DNA from 3 places in the Bacillus sp. KNSH39 genome. Region 3 is predicted to be linked to each of the others. Evidence: predicted binding sites of a transcription regulator. Region 3 holds the regulator's gene; each other region holds the start of a gene.

Region 1 (5,332 bases), 1.1 Mb from region 3:
TTTTGATTTGTTCTTTTTACCCATTCGAAAAACCCCCTTTATTTAGCTGAAAACAATCGACGCAATGTCTCATGCGTCTACTTATAGTATGGACATTTGGCAGGAAACTATAAGTAGGGAATTTTTAGATTACAACCCAAGAACCTCTTCTAAATATAAAGCAATACCATCTTCTTCGTTCGTTAACGTCGTATGGTTTGCGAGTGATTTTAATTCAGGGATGGCATTTCCCATTGCGATGCCGTGACCAGCAAATTCAATCATTTCAAAATCATTATCTTCATCACCGAAAGCGATAATTCGCTCTTGTGGAATGTTGTAATGACTAGAAATTTTTTGTAATCCAACTGCTTTATTTAATCCGCTTTTCACAATTTCAATAATCGGCCAAGGTGCGCCCCATTTTCTATGGTCAATTACTTCCGCATGCATATCGGTTAAATGTTGACGAATTGCAGTAGAATGCTCGTCATGTGCGTCAATTAATAAGCAAGTTGGATGATCGTTTAAAATATTTAATAAGTCTCCCGTAAAAATCTTAGGAGAGCCGAATTCGAAAATATGTTTTTTATCTTCATCAATTTCACGAACATACACATCGTCCATTACTTCCGCGTATATATTTTTTACGCCAAAATCAAAGCAAGCTCGGACAATTTCTTGCGCTGTTGCTAGCTCAAGAGGAGAGTGATGTGTTCCCCAGTTTGAATCAAGAGGATGATGTACGTAAGCGCCGTTAAAGTTTACGATAGGTGTGTTAAGATCAAGTTCTTTATAGTAATCATAACTAGCACGGAATGGACGTCCTGTTGAAATAACAACAATATGTCCCTGTTCCTTTGCTTTTGCAATTGTATGTTTCGTTCGAGTGGAAATTATTTTGTTGTCTGTTAATAAAGTGCCGTCTAAGTCTAATGCGATTAAATGTTGTTTGTTCATAATTTCACCTCTTATAATAATTTTTTTGTATCTATCTGTATTTCCGTTTTTAATATGCAGAAATAAGAGGTTAGACTCGGTGAAATCACCATAGATGGAAATTTCACTATATATCCATCTTACGTCTCAAAGTGCTGTGGTGTCTACTATTTATCGTTGGAAATTAAGAAAAGTCAATATCTTTTTAGAAAGTTCAAACAATGTTTCTTTCATTATGTACAAATTGTGAAAAGGGTTACATTGCTCGTGTGATGAGGCATATAATGAACATGTAATCTTCTCGTATATGTTTGACTCTCCTTTGAAACTAGCCTAGAGTAGGTTGGTTTCTTTTTTTTTCTACAGGTAGGAAAGAAATCCCTGCTTACGCTTGTGTCATTCATATATATGTACAAGAATGAGATGTAGTACTGTTTCCTAAACATGACAGAAAAGCTTTCTTTTAAAATGGATATACTAATGAGGCAAGACGTCATGGAAGGAGAATGAAGATGGGACAAAATCGCAGGTTTCGTTCTGGACAAAAAGCGCCGAATGATGGCATTTACGTAGAAATTGGTGAAACGGGAAGTATGGTGAAAGATCCGCAAATGGTGAAATTAACTGCCGGTGAAAAGTTTCCGGATAACACGAATCATAACCGCCAGTGGACATATAAAAGAAAACCGTAACAGAAGCCGCAATCATTATTGCGGCTTTTTTGTCGTTACACATTGTAATTTCATTTACCGTATTTTTTAGCAGTATAATGAATGCTCTCTTTTTCTTTTTCAAATAATAAGTTTGAAAATACATAGGCAAAATTATTGTATAAAAAAGTCAGTTGGCGTATAATCAAATCAAAGGTCAAAGAAAGTCAAACTTTTGGAGGGCTGTAAAGATGGACTTAAATCAAATGACAACAAAAACACAAGAGGCGATTATGAGTGCCCAATCTTTAGCGGTATCTCATCATCACCAAGAGGTGGATACTGTTCATCTATTACTTGCATTATTAGAAGAGCAAGATGGATTAGCAGTACGTATATTTCAAAAAATGAATGTTGATATAGAAGCATTAAAGCAAGGTGCTGAAAGTTTAATTAAAAAGAAACCTTCTGTAACGGGGAGCGGTGCAGAAGTTGGGAAATTGTATGTAACGAGCGCTCTGCAACAACTTCTTGTAAGAGCAGGAAAAGAAGCAGAAAAACTGCAGGATGATTACATTTCAGTAGAACATGTATTGCTTGCTTTTTCTGAAGAAAAAGGCGATATAAATCAATTATTTACAAGATTGCATATTACGAAAGATAACTTATTACAGTCTTTAATGACAGTTCGGGGGAATCAAAGAGTGACGAGCCAAAATCCAGAAGCAACTTATGAAGCGTTAGAAAAATATGGTCGTGATTTAGTGGCGGAAGTGAGAGCAGGGAAAATTGATCCTGTAATCGGCCGTGATAGTGAAATACGACGTGTAATCCGTATTCTTTCACGTAAAACGAAAAACAATCCTGTTTTAATTGGGGAGCCAGGTGTTGGTAAAACAGCAATCGTTGAAGGGCTAGCACAGCGTATCGTGAAAAAGGATGTACCTGAAGGATTGAAAGATAGAACGATTTTTGCGTTAGATATGAGTGCACTCGTAGCTGGTGCGAAATTCCGTGGTGAGTTCGAAGAGCGTCTGCAAGCTGTATTAAATGAAATTAAAAAGAGTGAAGGACGCATTTTATTATTCATTGATGAACTTCATACAATAGTTGGAGCTGGTAAAACAGAGGGAGCCATGGATGCAGGAAATATGTTAAAACCGATGCTTGCGCGCGGTGAACTGCATTGTATCGGGGCGACGACGCTCGATGAATATCGCAAATATATTGAGAAAGATCCAGCGCTAGAAAGACGTTTCCAACAAGTATTAGCAGAAGAACCAACTGTTGAAGATACAATTTCCATTTTACGTGGATTAAAAGAACGCTTTGAAATTTATCACGGTGTAAATATTCATGACCGTGCGATTGTAGCAGCGTCAGTTTTATCAGATCGATATATTTCAGATCGCTTCTTACCTGATAAAGCAATTGACCTTGTTGATGAAGCGTGTGCAACAATTCGTACAGAAATTGATTCTATGCCAACAGAATTAGATGAAGTAACGCGCCGCATTATGCAGCTGGAAATTGAAGAAGCGGCTCTTGGGAAAGAAACGGATCGTGGTAGCCAAGAGCGTCTAAAAACATTGCAACGTGAATTATCGGATTTAAAAGAAGTTGCAAGTGGCATGAGAGCGAAATGGGAGAAAGAAAAAGAAGACATTCACAAAGTTCGTGACTTACGTGAACATTTAGAACGTTTGCGTCGTGAATTAGAAGAAGCAGAAGGCAATTACGATTTAAATAAAGCAGCCGAACTTCGTCACGGGAAAATTCCCGCAATTGAAAAAGAGTTAAAAGAAGCGGAAGAAATGGGCGCGCATAATAAACAAGAAAATCGTTTATTACGTGAGGAAGTAAGTGAAGAAGAAATTGCAGATATTGTTTCACGCTGGACTGGTATTCCTGTTGCGAAACTCGTGGAAGGTGAACGCGAGAAATTATTACGCTTAGAGCAAATCTTATCAGAGCGTGTCATCGGACAAGAGGAAGCAGTAAGCTTAGTGTCAGACGCAGTTCTTCGTGCTCGCGCTGGTATTAAAGATCCGAACCGCCCGATTGGTTCTTTCATCTTCTTAGGACCAACAGGTGTTGGTAAAACAGAACTTGCAAAAACGTTAGCCCAGTCTTTATTCGATAGTGAAGAGCAAATGATTCGCATTGACATGTCTGAGTATATGGAAAAACACGCCGTGTCTCGCTTAATTGGTGCACCTCCTGGATATGTAGGATATGAAGAAGGCGGTCAATTAACAGAAGCGGTAAGACGTAAACCATATTCCGTTGTTTTATTAGATGAAATTGAAAAAGCACATCCAGAAGTATTCAACATTTTATTACAAATGTTAGATGATGGACGCATTACAGATTCACAGGGCCGTACAGTGGACTTTAAAAATACAGTTATTATTATGACTTCAAATATTGGATCTGCTCATTTACTAGATGGATTAGAAGAAGATGGTTCCATTAAAGAGGAATCAAGAGACCTTGTAATGGGGCAATTAAGAGGACATTTCCGCCCTGAATTTTTAAACCGTGTGGATGAAATTATTTTATTCAAACCTCTTACAACGAATGAAATTAAAGGCATTGTTGATAAAATTGTAAAAGAACTACAAGGTCGTCTAGCTGACCGTCACATTACAGTAGAATTAACAGATGCAGCAAAAGAATTTGTTGTGGAAGCAGGTTTCGACCCAATGTACGGAGCTCGTCCATTAAAACGATACGTACAGCGTCAAGTGGAAACGAAATTAGCACGAGAATTAATTGCAGGAACAATTACTGATAATAGTCACGTAGTTGTTGATGTAGAAAATAACGAGTTAGTCGTTCATGTGAAATAAAAATAAAAAAGAGTTCGGATAAAATCCGGACTCTTTTTTTAGTGTTGTTCTACTGGCTCGTTTGGAATTGCAGCTGAAATTGCTAGTACTAACACAGCAAGAACAACTGAGAAAATAGACGCTTGGTTAAAGTCGTATGTACCGCCAGTCATAGAGCCGATTACATAGCTCATCATATGTACAAGTAAGAACGACCAAATTAATGCCCAAATGAAACGCATATTTTACACCTCTATTCGTTCAATCTGTCCTTATTGTAACACAATTGAAAAAAGAATATAGAAAAATATTTGTAGATTTTTCAACGCAAATTTGCATTCCGTTCATACATTATAAAAGAGTGGTTTTATATGTTTAGAAAATAAGGCGGGGGAAAAATGAGTATTACGGAACGTTTTTTTTACTTAGAAAAAGAACCATGTGTCATTTATTTACCGGAGAAGCCAAATGGATTTTCTGTTATGCTCCTCGGTGATTATAACTACTTTATTGAGAATGGTACAAGTTTATGGACACAGCATGCGGGTAGATCTTATTTTTTACATGGCCTTATTGAGCAAGGCTACACAGTCTTTTCTTCTAATTTATACGGAAGACATTGGGGAAACGACCAATCTGTTCGTCTAGCGAAACGTTTATATGACGTTGTGTTGAGAAAAGAGACATTGAATGCGAAAATGCACATTATGGCAGATGGTATGGGAGCACTTGTAGCACTCGAAATGATGAACAAATACCCTGAGTGTATACGCTCTGTCATTATGTTAAATCCGTGTTTAGATTTACCAGAATATGTGGAGTTTGAGAAAGAGCATAAGTTTTTTTACAAGAGACTCGTGAAGGAATTAAGTTTGGCGTATGATGCCAAAGAAGAAGAATTAGAATCAAAAATAAATAAGAAATCATTTACGC
Region 2 (5,332 bases), 470 kb from region 3:
GGGAACATCCCAGAAGACTTCGATATCCTTCATGAAGATTTATGGCTTGGACAAGATTCCTATGAAAAAGCACATAAAATTTTATTCGAAGAAGCTTGTAGCCGCGCTACTGAAAAAGCAGAACTTCGTAAAGACGATATTCAATTCGTACTCGCAGGAGATTTAATTAATCAAATCACTCCAACAAGCTTTGCTTGCCGCACACTTGGCACTCCTTATCTCGGACTATTCGGGGCTTGCTCTACTTCTATGGAAGGTTTAGCACTTGGGGCAAGTATCGTAAATGCAAAAGGTGCAAAATATTTATTAACTGGAGCTTCAAGCCATAATACTGCTGTAGAAAAACAATTCCGCTACCCTACCGAATACGGCGGACAAAAGCCGCCTACTGCACAGTGGACAGTAACCGGAGCAGGAGCCGCTATTTTAAGCGATACTGGACACGGTCCAAGAGTAACCTCTGCAACAATCGGACGAGTGATTGATATGGGATTAACGGATCCGTTTAATATGGGAGGCGCAATGGCTCCAGCTGCAGTTGATACAATTGAAGCCCATTTACGTGAACGCCAAATTGATGCCTCTTACTACGATTTAATCGTAACAGGCGATCTCGGACATGTAGGACGCGAAATTGCTTATGACTTACTACATAAACACGGAACGAAAGTAACGAGCGAACAATTTCAAGATTGCGGAATTATCATTTACAGAGAAGGACAACCTGTCATAGCTGGTGCTAGCGGGCCTGGATGTTCCGCAACAGTCGTGTATGGTCATTTATTAAATCGAATGAAAAGAGGAGAGTTCAAAAAAATACTTGTCGTTGCGACAGGCGCTTTACTATCTCCACTTACATTCCAACAAGAAGAAACAATTCCATGTATCGCTCATGCCGTTTCGATTGAATTTGGAGGTGCAACGCAATGATTTTTTTCTGGGCTTTCGTCATTGGCGGACTCATATGTGTAATCGGCCAACTTATGTTTGATGTCGGCAAACTAACACCCGCTCATACAATGGCAACACTCGTTGTTGCTGGAGCTATATTAGATGGATTTAATTTGTATGAGCCATTAATTGATTTCGCTGGAGCCGGGGCAACTGTACCTATTACAAGCTTTGGTAATGCCCTCGTTCATGGCGCAATGGAAGAAGCTGCAAAACATGGCATCGTTGGCGTTATTACCGGCATGTTTAAAGTAACGAGCGCCGGTGTATCAGCAGCTATTATTTTCGGCTTCATTGGAGCATTATTATTTAAACCGAAAGGATAAGAGGTATTTATATGACTGTTATCGCTAGCGTAAAAACTTGCCTTGCTAGTGTAAGGGGCGCCCAAGCAAGTTTAAGCTCCCTTTCATTAAATTCACAAGACGAAGAATCAAAACGCGTATTTCATGAATGCATGTTAGAAATGGACAGCGTCATCGCTGATTTAAAGGATAGAATTTCAGTATTAGAACGTGAAGAACCTCAATATAAAGGGTTTTAAGTAGACTGGAGGAAACGACTATGTCTCACCTGCCGGAATGGACACTTGTCATTCTTCGCTCTGTATTCATATTAATTATTTTATTCGCTATTACGAAATGGTTAGGGAAAAGACAAATCTCTCAGCTTTCCTTTTTTGAATACATAGCCGGAATGACGATTGGTGACATCGCTGCCCAAGTATCTACAGGGCTCGATTCAAAATTTTTTCACGGCGTCTTTGCGATACTCATTTTCGCTGTGGTACCTTTTTTAACAGGAATCCTCTCTTTAAAGAACAAAACAGCTCGGGACTTCTTTGAAGGGAAATCTACCGTATTAATAAAAGACGGAAAGATACTCGAAGATAACTTGAAGAAAGAAAAATATACGAGTGACGAATTACTGGAACTTCTCCGTGGAAAAAGTGCGTTCAGCGTAGCTGAAGTCGAATTTGCTGTCTTAGAACCGAGCGGAGAATTAAATGTATTATTAAAGAAAGATTCTCAGCCACTTACAGCAAAAGACATCGGTTTAAAAGTACCAAACGAGAAAGAACCACAAACTGTTATTATGGATGGAAATGTACTAGATGAACCTCTTTCAGCAAGCGGACATAACCGCGCTTGGCTACATTCAGAATTAGAAAAACTCGGTGTTGTTATTGAAAATGTCTTCCTCGGTCAAGTGGATTCATACGGACAACTTACTATCGACATTTACAATGACAAACTCCAAATGCCTTCTCCTCAAAACAAACCTTTATTATTAGCATCTTTAAAAAAATGTCATGCTGATCTTGAACTATTTTCCCTAGAAACAAAGTCGAAGTCAGCAAGCGAAATGTATAGTAAAAACGCGAAACAAATCGAAAAGATTTTAAATAAAGTAACCTATCTTTTAAAAGACTAATTATCGAAAGAACGCTTCAGTTAAAAGGCGTTCTTTTCTTTTTTCTCCAGTTTTCGTAACGTTTAAATTTATGTAATTCGGTTATGATGTTGAAGATACATAAGCAGGGAATTTCGAAAACATAGCGAATATTTCATGGTACAACTACATATTTTTTTGATTTAAAGTGGTTTCGTTTGACCTTTATTGACCATAATTGTATTATAAGACTAAGAAAGCTTTATAAGGAGGAAATAACAGATGAATTTAATTCCTACAGTAATTGAACAAACAAATCGTGGAGAACGCGCTTACGATATTTACTCTCGACTATTAAAAGACCGCATCATTATGCTTGGTAGTGCAATTGATGACAACGTAGCTAACTCAATCGTTTCCCAGCTTTTATTCTTGGAATCTCAAGATCCAGAAAAAGATATTCACATCTACATCAACAGCCCTGGTGGTTCTATCACAGCGGGTATGGCAATCTATGATACAATGCAGTTTATTAAACCACAAGTATCAACAATCTGTATCGGTATGGCTGCATCTATGGGTGCATTCTTACTTGCAGCAGGTGAAAAAGGAAAACGTTATGCACTTCCAAACAGTGAAGTAATGATTCACCAACCACTTGGTGGAGCACAAGGTCAAGCGACTGAAATCGAAATCGCTGCAAAACGTATCCTATTCTTACGTGAAAAACTAAACCAAATTCTTGCTGACCGCACTGGTCAACCACTTGAAGTACTACAACGCGACACAGACCGCGACAACTTCATGACAGCAGAAAAAGCTTTAGAATACGGTTTAATCGATAAGATCTTTACAAATCGTTAATAACTAAAAGCGGAAGCGGCTCGTTCAGAATCACAGGACGATGGAGCCCTGATTCCGAGGCGCTTTTTGCCTCGAATGAAGGGGCGAAGCGACCGGAGATTCTAGCCGCTGGAGCTGGATACATAAAAAAGCGCCCTATTACAGGGTGCTTTTTTATTATCATGCACCTCCTTCTGGATACCCACCCTGGTATTCACCTAAATATATCAACGATTTTTCAATTATATCGAACAAAACTTAAATTATATCAACGATTTTTTTAATATATCAACGGTTCGACACAACATATCGATTTACCGACAATCTCCGACAAGGACAAACCAGCTAAATACCCCTCCCCGCTAATCCGCACAAACAACAAAACAAAAAGCTATCGCATATACGCGATAGCTTCTTATTGTACATATGCAGCTAATGCTTCTAAAGCCTCTTCTGCATCTGAACCTTCTGTTGTAATTGTTATCATGCTTCCAGTTCCAATTGCTAAGCTCATAATCCCCATTATGCTCTTTGCATTTACTGTCTTTCCATCTTTCTCGATGAAGATATCTGCATGAAAGCGATTTGCCTCTTGTACAAACAACGCAGCCGGACGTGCTTGTAAACCGTTTTTTAATGAAACCTGAACTCGTTTTTGAACCACAGCTCCATTTCCCCTTTAACCTCTTATTTTTTTACTAACGTTTCCCCCGCGCGTAATTTCTCTGCGATTTCATCGATTTTACGCAAACGATGATTAATACCCGACTTACTAATCTTCCCCCCGGATACCATCTCACCTAACTCTTTCAATGTTACATCTTGATAATCTCTTCGTAATTGTGCAATCTCTTGTAATTTATCCGGCAAAATATCAAGACCAACTGTCTCATCAATATAACGAATATTTTCAATCTGTCTTAGTGCTGCACCAATTGTTTTATTTAAATTAGCTGTTTCGCAGTTCACTAAACGATTTACAGAATTACGCATATCACGTACGATTCGAATATCTTCAAATCTTAAAAGTGCATTATGAGCACCTATAATATTTAAAAACTCTGTAATTTTTTCTGCTTCTTTCAAATACGTAATGTACCCTTTTCTTCTTTCCAACGTCTTACTATTTAAATCAAATCCGTTCATCAGTTCACATATAGCATCATTATGTTCCTTATATAACGAAAAGATTTCTAAATGATAAGATGATGTTTCTGGGTTATTTACTGAACCACCTGCTAAAAATGCACCACGTAAGTACGATCGTTTACAACATTTTTTCTCAATCAATTCTTGTGATATATTTCGAATAAATGAAAAGTCATCTCGAACGATATGAAGATCAGCTAATATTTCGCGAGACTTCTCAACAAGCCGCACAATATATACATTATTTTTCTTCAAGCGCATTTTTTTACGGACAAGCAATTCTACCGTCACGTCATATCCTTTTTTCAAAAGCGTATAAATCCTTCTTGCAATTGCCGCATTTTCCGTTTGAATATCGATAGATAGACGACGGTTTGAAAAAGAAAGCGACCCGTTCATTCGAAGTAACGCTGATAATTCTGCTTTCTCACAGCATTCCTTCATCTCAAGATTCGTCAACTCTTTCTTTGTTTCTGATGCAAATGACACAGTCAACACCTCCTTATACGATTATTATGGAACAAAATTCTTGTCCTATATGAATGAGGAGCGCTACCTCAAACGAGGCAACGCATATTTATAACAATGAATATAAAATGGACGCTAACTTTAACGTATCATGCCTTACAACATGATCATCATACTTCGCTAATCCCTCTTGAATAACATCAATATTATTTTCAACAAAACGTTCTTCATCCACTACAACTGGTGTAGACATTTCTTCCTCATATGACTTGCGTAATTCACAAGGAATCTCACGGTTATTTACAATTGCAGTATTGATAAATGGTTGCCCTAAATGATCGTGTAACGCCTGCACATGATCAAAAGCAGTATATCCCATCGTTTCACCCGCTTGTGTCATAACGTTACATACATATACCTTCTTCGCCTTTGCAGCAAGAACAGCGTCTCCAATTTTGTTAACAACTAAATTGGGCAATATACTCGTATACAAACTTCCAGGACCGAAAACAAGTAAATCAGCTCGTTT
Region 3 (5,332 bases):
TCATCCATTACTTTACCTTTCATATCCGAATAATCACGGCTTTCATCTTGTACGTTAAATCCAAGATGTTTGTTACGTTTTAACGCCTCAGCACCAACGTTAGACGTCATAATAACAATCGTATTACGGAAATCAACTGTACGTCCTTTAGAATCAGTTAAACGACCATCTTCCAATACCTGTAGTAGAATATTAAATACATCAGGATGTGCCTTCTCTACTTCATCTAATAGGACAACTGAATAAGGCTTACGACGAACCTTCTCTGTTAATTGTCCGCCTTCTTCATACCCAACATATCCTGGAGGAGAACCAACTAAGCGAGAAGTTGAATGTTTCTCCATATACTCAGACATATCAATGCGAATCATTGCATCCTCATCACCGAACATAGATTCTGCCAATGCTCTTGCTAATTCTGTTTTACCTACACCTGTTGGCCCTAAGAAAATAAATGAACCAATTGGACGTTTCGGATCTTTCAATCCTGCTCTTGCACGACGAACAGCTTTCGCTACAGCCACTACAGCTTCATCCTGACCGATGACACGATCATGAAGAATGGATTCTAAGTTTAATAATTTATCAGTCTCTGTTTGTGCAAGTTTAGAAACAGGGATACGTGTCCATGTAGAAACGACATTTGCAATATCTTCTACCGTAACCTCTGAATTTTCTTTTCCTTGTTGCTCTTTCCACTGACGTTTTGTATCTTCCAATTTCTCACGTAAGCGTTGTTCCATATCACGTAAGGAAGCAGCCTTTTCAAACTCTTGACTTTGTACAGCCGCATCTTTTTCTTTTCGAATTTCCTCAAGCTTCACTTCAAGCTCTTTTAAGTTTGGTGGTGTTGTATAAGAACGCAAGCGAACTTTTGAAGCAGCTTCATCAATTAAATCAATTGCTTTATCCGGTAAGAAACGATCCGTAATATAACGATCAGAAAGTTTTACAGCTGCATCAATTGCATCATCTGTAATAGACACACGGTGATGCGCCTCATAACGATCGCGTAACCCTTTCAAGATTTGAGTTGATTCTTCTAGACTCGGCTCATCAACATGAATTGGCTGGAAACGTCTCTCTAAAGCTGCATCCTTTTCAATATATTTACGATACTCATCTAAAGTTGTCGCACCAATACATTGTAATTCTCCGCGTGCTAAAGATGGTTTTAAAATATTCGATGCATCGATTGCACCTTCTGCTCCACCTGCACCGATTAATGTATGAAGTTCATCAATAAATAGAATAATATTCCCTGCTTGACGTATTTCATCCATTACTTTCTTTAAACGATCTTCAAACTCACCACGATATTTCGTCCCAGCTACCACTGTCCCCATATCTAGTGTCATAACACGCTTATCTCTTAACGTTTCAGGAACTTCATTATTTACGATTTGCTGTGCTAACCCTTCAGCAATTGCTGTTTTACCTACACCAGGCTCTCCAATTAACACTGGATTGTTTTTTGTTCTACGGCTTAACACTTCAATTACACGTTGAATTTCTTTACTACGTCCAATAACAGGATCCAAACGATTCTCACGTGCAACAACTGTTAAGTCGCGCGCTAAACTGTCTAGTGTCGGTGTATTTGCATTTGTCGATGAACCACCTTGGTGACCTGAACTTGCTTCGTTACTTCCAAGAAGTTGTAACACTTGTTGTCTTGCTTTGTTGAGGCTTACACCTAAATTATTTAATACACGTGCCGCTACACCTTCACCTTCACGGATTAAGCCAAGTAAAATATGTTCTGTTCCAACGTAAGAATGTCCTAGCTTACGCGCTTCATCCATAGACAATTCAATAACTTTTTTAGCACGAGGTGTATAATGTACAGTTTGAGAAGCTTCTGTTCCACGTCCAATTAACGCTTCTACCTCTTTTTGCACTTTCTCCGGGCTCAATCCAAGAGCAATTAACGCTTTTGCTGCAATTCCTTCACCTTCGCGTACAAGCCCAAGTAAAATATGTTCTGTTCCAATGTTATTATGCCCAATGCGAATTGCTTCCTCTTGAGATAAAGCTAATACTTTCTGTGCTCTTTCTGTAAATCTTCCAAACATCATAGAAATCGCCTCCTACTTGCGCTTAGTTTTTTTCAATACGTAATCGCTCACGGATTAAGGTTGCTCTTCGATAATCTCTTTCTTCTGGTCCTAAAGGTCCTCCTGCATATTGTTGTAAAATACCAGGTTGCGTAAGAACCATTAGCTCAGTCAAAATATTTCTCGATATACCTTTTATATATCCTAGATCAATACCGAGTCGTACATCCGATAAGCAAGTTGCCGCTTCTGCAGATTGAATTAAACGACTGTTTGCTAGTATACCGTAAGAACGATAAACCTTATCTTCAAGCTCAATGCTCGAATTTTGTACAATTAATTCTCTGGCCAATTTTTCTTGTTGTATAATTTGCTGCATGACACTCTTTAAATCTGCAATAATATCTTCTTCGGATTTCCCTAACGTCATTTGATTTGATACTTGAAATATATTACCTAACGCTTCGCTACCTTCACCGTATATTCCTCTTACTACTAAACCTAATTTTTGAATTACTTGTATAATACGGCTAATTCTTTTTGTTAAAACCAGCCCTGGTAAATGAATCATTACAGAAGCTCTTAATCCTGTACCAACGTTAGTAGGACAACTCGTAATATATCCAAGTGATTCATCAAAAGCATATTCAACCTCTTTCTCAATCCAATTATCTATTTGATTGGCGCTTTGAAGAGCCTTTGATAACTGTAGTCCTGGAAATAGGCACTGAATCCTAATGTGGTCTTCCTCATTAAGCATCACACTAATGTGTTCGCTTTCTGATAACAGACATGCTCCATATTCGGTCCCTGCTAGATTTGGACTAATTAAATGCTTTTCGACTAAAACTCTCCTTTGAAGAGGAGTTAGTTCATTCATTTTTAATAGTCCAAACTTCCCAAAGGGCTCTACCGCTTTATTTATAAATTTCTTTTTAAATAATTCTTGAACCTTTTGAGCTTCCTCTTCGTTTTGCATAGTAGAAAATTGATATTGCTTAAAATTACGAGCCAAACGAATTCGACTACTTAAAACAATATCAGAATCAGGGCCATCCCCCTTCATCCATGGACTAATCGCTTCATTCATAATTTTGTCCAGTGACATAGAACTACTCCCCCTCTCTATGCTCACTAAGCTGAGTTTCAAGCCCTCGAATTTCATCTCTTACCTCAGCAGCTTTCTCAAACTCCTCATTCTGTACATATTGTTTCAGAATAAGTTTTAGTTCATCTAATTCTTTCTTTAAGTGGATATTTCCTTCCATTCGTTCCGGAATTTTTCCACAATGTTCTGTATGTCCACCATGAAGTCGCTTTAACAATGGGTTTAAGTGTCCTTTAAATGTATCGTAACAAGAAGCACAACCAAAGCGTCCCACTTTTGTAAAATGTTCATATGTCATCTTACAATCTGGACATCTTACTGTATTTGTATTTGAAAACCCGTTTTTTCCTTCTCCAAACATTGTTGATTCACCGTGTAATAAACCAGCAAATACATCATGAAATGAAAAGTTAGACTGTGATGATTGAAAGAAAGACGTATAGCCACTTTGCTCCGCACATTGCTCACAAAGATGAACTTCCGCCTTCTTCTCGTTGATTACTTTTGTATAATGTAAAGTTGCTGGTCTTATATTACAGTTTTGACAAGTCATCAATATCCCCACCTTTACAACAGGAACGATCTACCTCATGATACTTTTCATACATTACTAGATTGTCCTCTTTCCTTAATCCACTCAGATAAAAGTACATGCTCTTTTTCAAAACTTCTACAATATTTAACTGCCCTATCTTAATTATCATTCTTTTACAAAAGCTGTATTTATTTATATTTCAGTGTTCTTAACATTGCGCATAATATTCGAGCCCTAAGTTCATCTCGAGAAGGAATATCCATTGATAATACAGAACGATCTAGTACACTTAACATTAATTTTGCTTCACGGCCTGTTATGATTCCCTCTTCTAATAAACGTATAATCATACTCTCTGCATTCCCTTGTGCAACGCTATGATCAATCATATGAAGCATTTGATCAATAATGTCTATATCATCATGCAGTTTGACTTTTATAATGCGAATGTAACCTCCTCCACCACGTTTACTTTCTACTACAAATCCTCTTTCTAATGTAAAACGGGTATTGATTACATAATTGATTTGAGATGGTACGCACTCGAATCGATCCGCAATCTCATTTCTTTTGATTTCAATCACATTATTATTACTTAAGTCAATAACTTGCTTTAGATATTGCTCAATGATATCAGATATATTTCTCATTTATCCGCCACCTTTATTGACTTTGACTATCTTTGACTTTAATTATATACGTATTAATAAAATTTGCAACTCTTTTGCTTATTCACTATCCTAGCCACATTCCCCTGCATTTAATCAAAATAGTAATTATTTAAGCATATTTTTTTAATTACTATGGATTATAAAAGAAAACACGAAAAAACACGAGTCATTTGACTCGTGTTTAGTTGCTTGGCGACGTCCTACTCTCACAGGGACAAGGTCCCAACTACCATCGGCGCTAGAGAGCTTAACTTCCGTGTTCGGTATGGGAACGGGTGTGACCTCTCTGCCATCATCACCAAACTATGAAGGCATATTCCTTCAAAACTAGATAACATTTGCTACATATTATATGGTTAAGTCCTCGATCTATTAGTATTCGTCAGCTCCACATGTCACCATGCTTCCACCTCGAACCTATCAACCTGATCATCTTTCAGGGATCTTACTAGCTTACGCTATGGGAAATCTCATCTTGAGGGGGGCTTCATGCTTAGATGCTTTCAGCACTTATCCCTTCCGCACATAGCTACCCAGCTATGCCCTTGGCAGAACAACTGGTACACCAGCGGTGCGTCCATCCCGGTCCTCTCGTACTAAGGACAGCTCCTCTCAAATTTCCTACGCCCACGACGGATAGGGACCGAACTGTCTCACGACGTTCTGAACCCAGCTCGCGTACCGCTTTAATGGGCGAACAGCCCAACCCTTGGGACCGACTACAGCCCCAGGATGCGATGAGCCGACATCGAGGTGCCAAACCTCCCCGTCGATGTGGACTCTTGGGGGAGATAAGCCTGTTATCCCCGGGGTAGCTTTTATCCGTTGAGCGATGGCCCTTCCATGCGGAACCACCGGATCACTAAGCCCGACTTTCGTCCCTGCTCGACTTGTAGGTCTCGCAGTCAAGCTCCCTTATGCCTTTGCACTCTACGAATGATTTCCAACCATTCTGAGGGAA

Evidence for each region. The regulator CtsR, encoded in region 3, represses protease genes until heat stress. The targets are predictions, from matches to a motif close to ATGGTCAATAAAGGTCAAACA.
Region 1: a site for CtsR is predicted at 1,782-1,802, ahead of clpB (ATP-dependent chaperone ClpB). Genes of this name have one in related genera too.
Region 2: a site for CtsR is predicted at 2,559-2,579, ahead of clpP (ATP-dependent Clp endopeptidase proteolytic subunit ClpP). Genes of this name have one in related genera too.

Annotation. Positions count from the first base shown of each region.
Region 1 is NZ_JBQXYO010000001.1:5,054,932-5,060,263, forward strand. It holds gene ACUL40_RS25945 (hypothetical protein) at 1-24, opposite strand, end outside; gene ACUL40_RS25950 (Cof-type HAD-IIB family hydrolase) at 130-939, opposite strand; gene ACUL40_RS25955 (YjzC family protein) at 1,431-1,610, shown strand; gene clpB (ATP-dependent chaperone ClpB) at 1,820-4,420, shown strand; gene ACUL40_RS25965 (YjzD family protein) at 4,459-4,641, opposite strand; gene ACUL40_RS25970 (hydrolase) at 4,798-5,332, shown strand, end outside.
Region 2 is NZ_JBQXYO010000001.1:3,484,701-3,490,032, forward strand. It holds gene spoVAD (stage V sporulation protein AD) at 1-930, shown strand, start outside; gene spoVAE (stage V sporulation protein AE) at 927-1,277, shown strand; gene ACUL40_RS17920 (DUF1657 domain-containing protein) at 1,289-1,495, shown strand; gene ACUL40_RS17925 (DUF421 domain-containing protein) at 1,516-2,385, shown strand; gene clpP (ATP-dependent Clp endopeptidase proteolytic subunit ClpP) at 2,626-3,207, shown strand; gene ACUL40_RS17935 (HPr family phosphocarrier protein) at 3,602-3,850, opposite strand; gene whiA (DNA-binding protein WhiA) at 3,874-4,824, opposite strand; gene ACUL40_RS17945 (gluconeogenesis factor YvcK family protein) at 4,913-5,332, opposite strand, start outside.
Region 3 is NZ_JBQXYO010000001.1:3,950,444-3,955,775, reverse strand. It holds gene clpC (ATP-dependent protease ATP-binding subunit ClpC) at 1-2,078, opposite strand, end outside; gene ACUL40_RS20195 (protein arginine kinase) at 2,101-3,165, opposite strand; gene ACUL40_RS20190 (UvrB/UvrC motif-containing protein) at 3,170-3,718, opposite strand; gene ctsR (transcriptional regulator CtsR) at 3,889-4,350, opposite strand; rRNA gene rrf (5S ribosomal RNA) at 4,559-4,674, opposite strand; rRNA gene ACUL40_RS20175 (23S ribosomal RNA) at 4,724-5,332, opposite strand, start outside.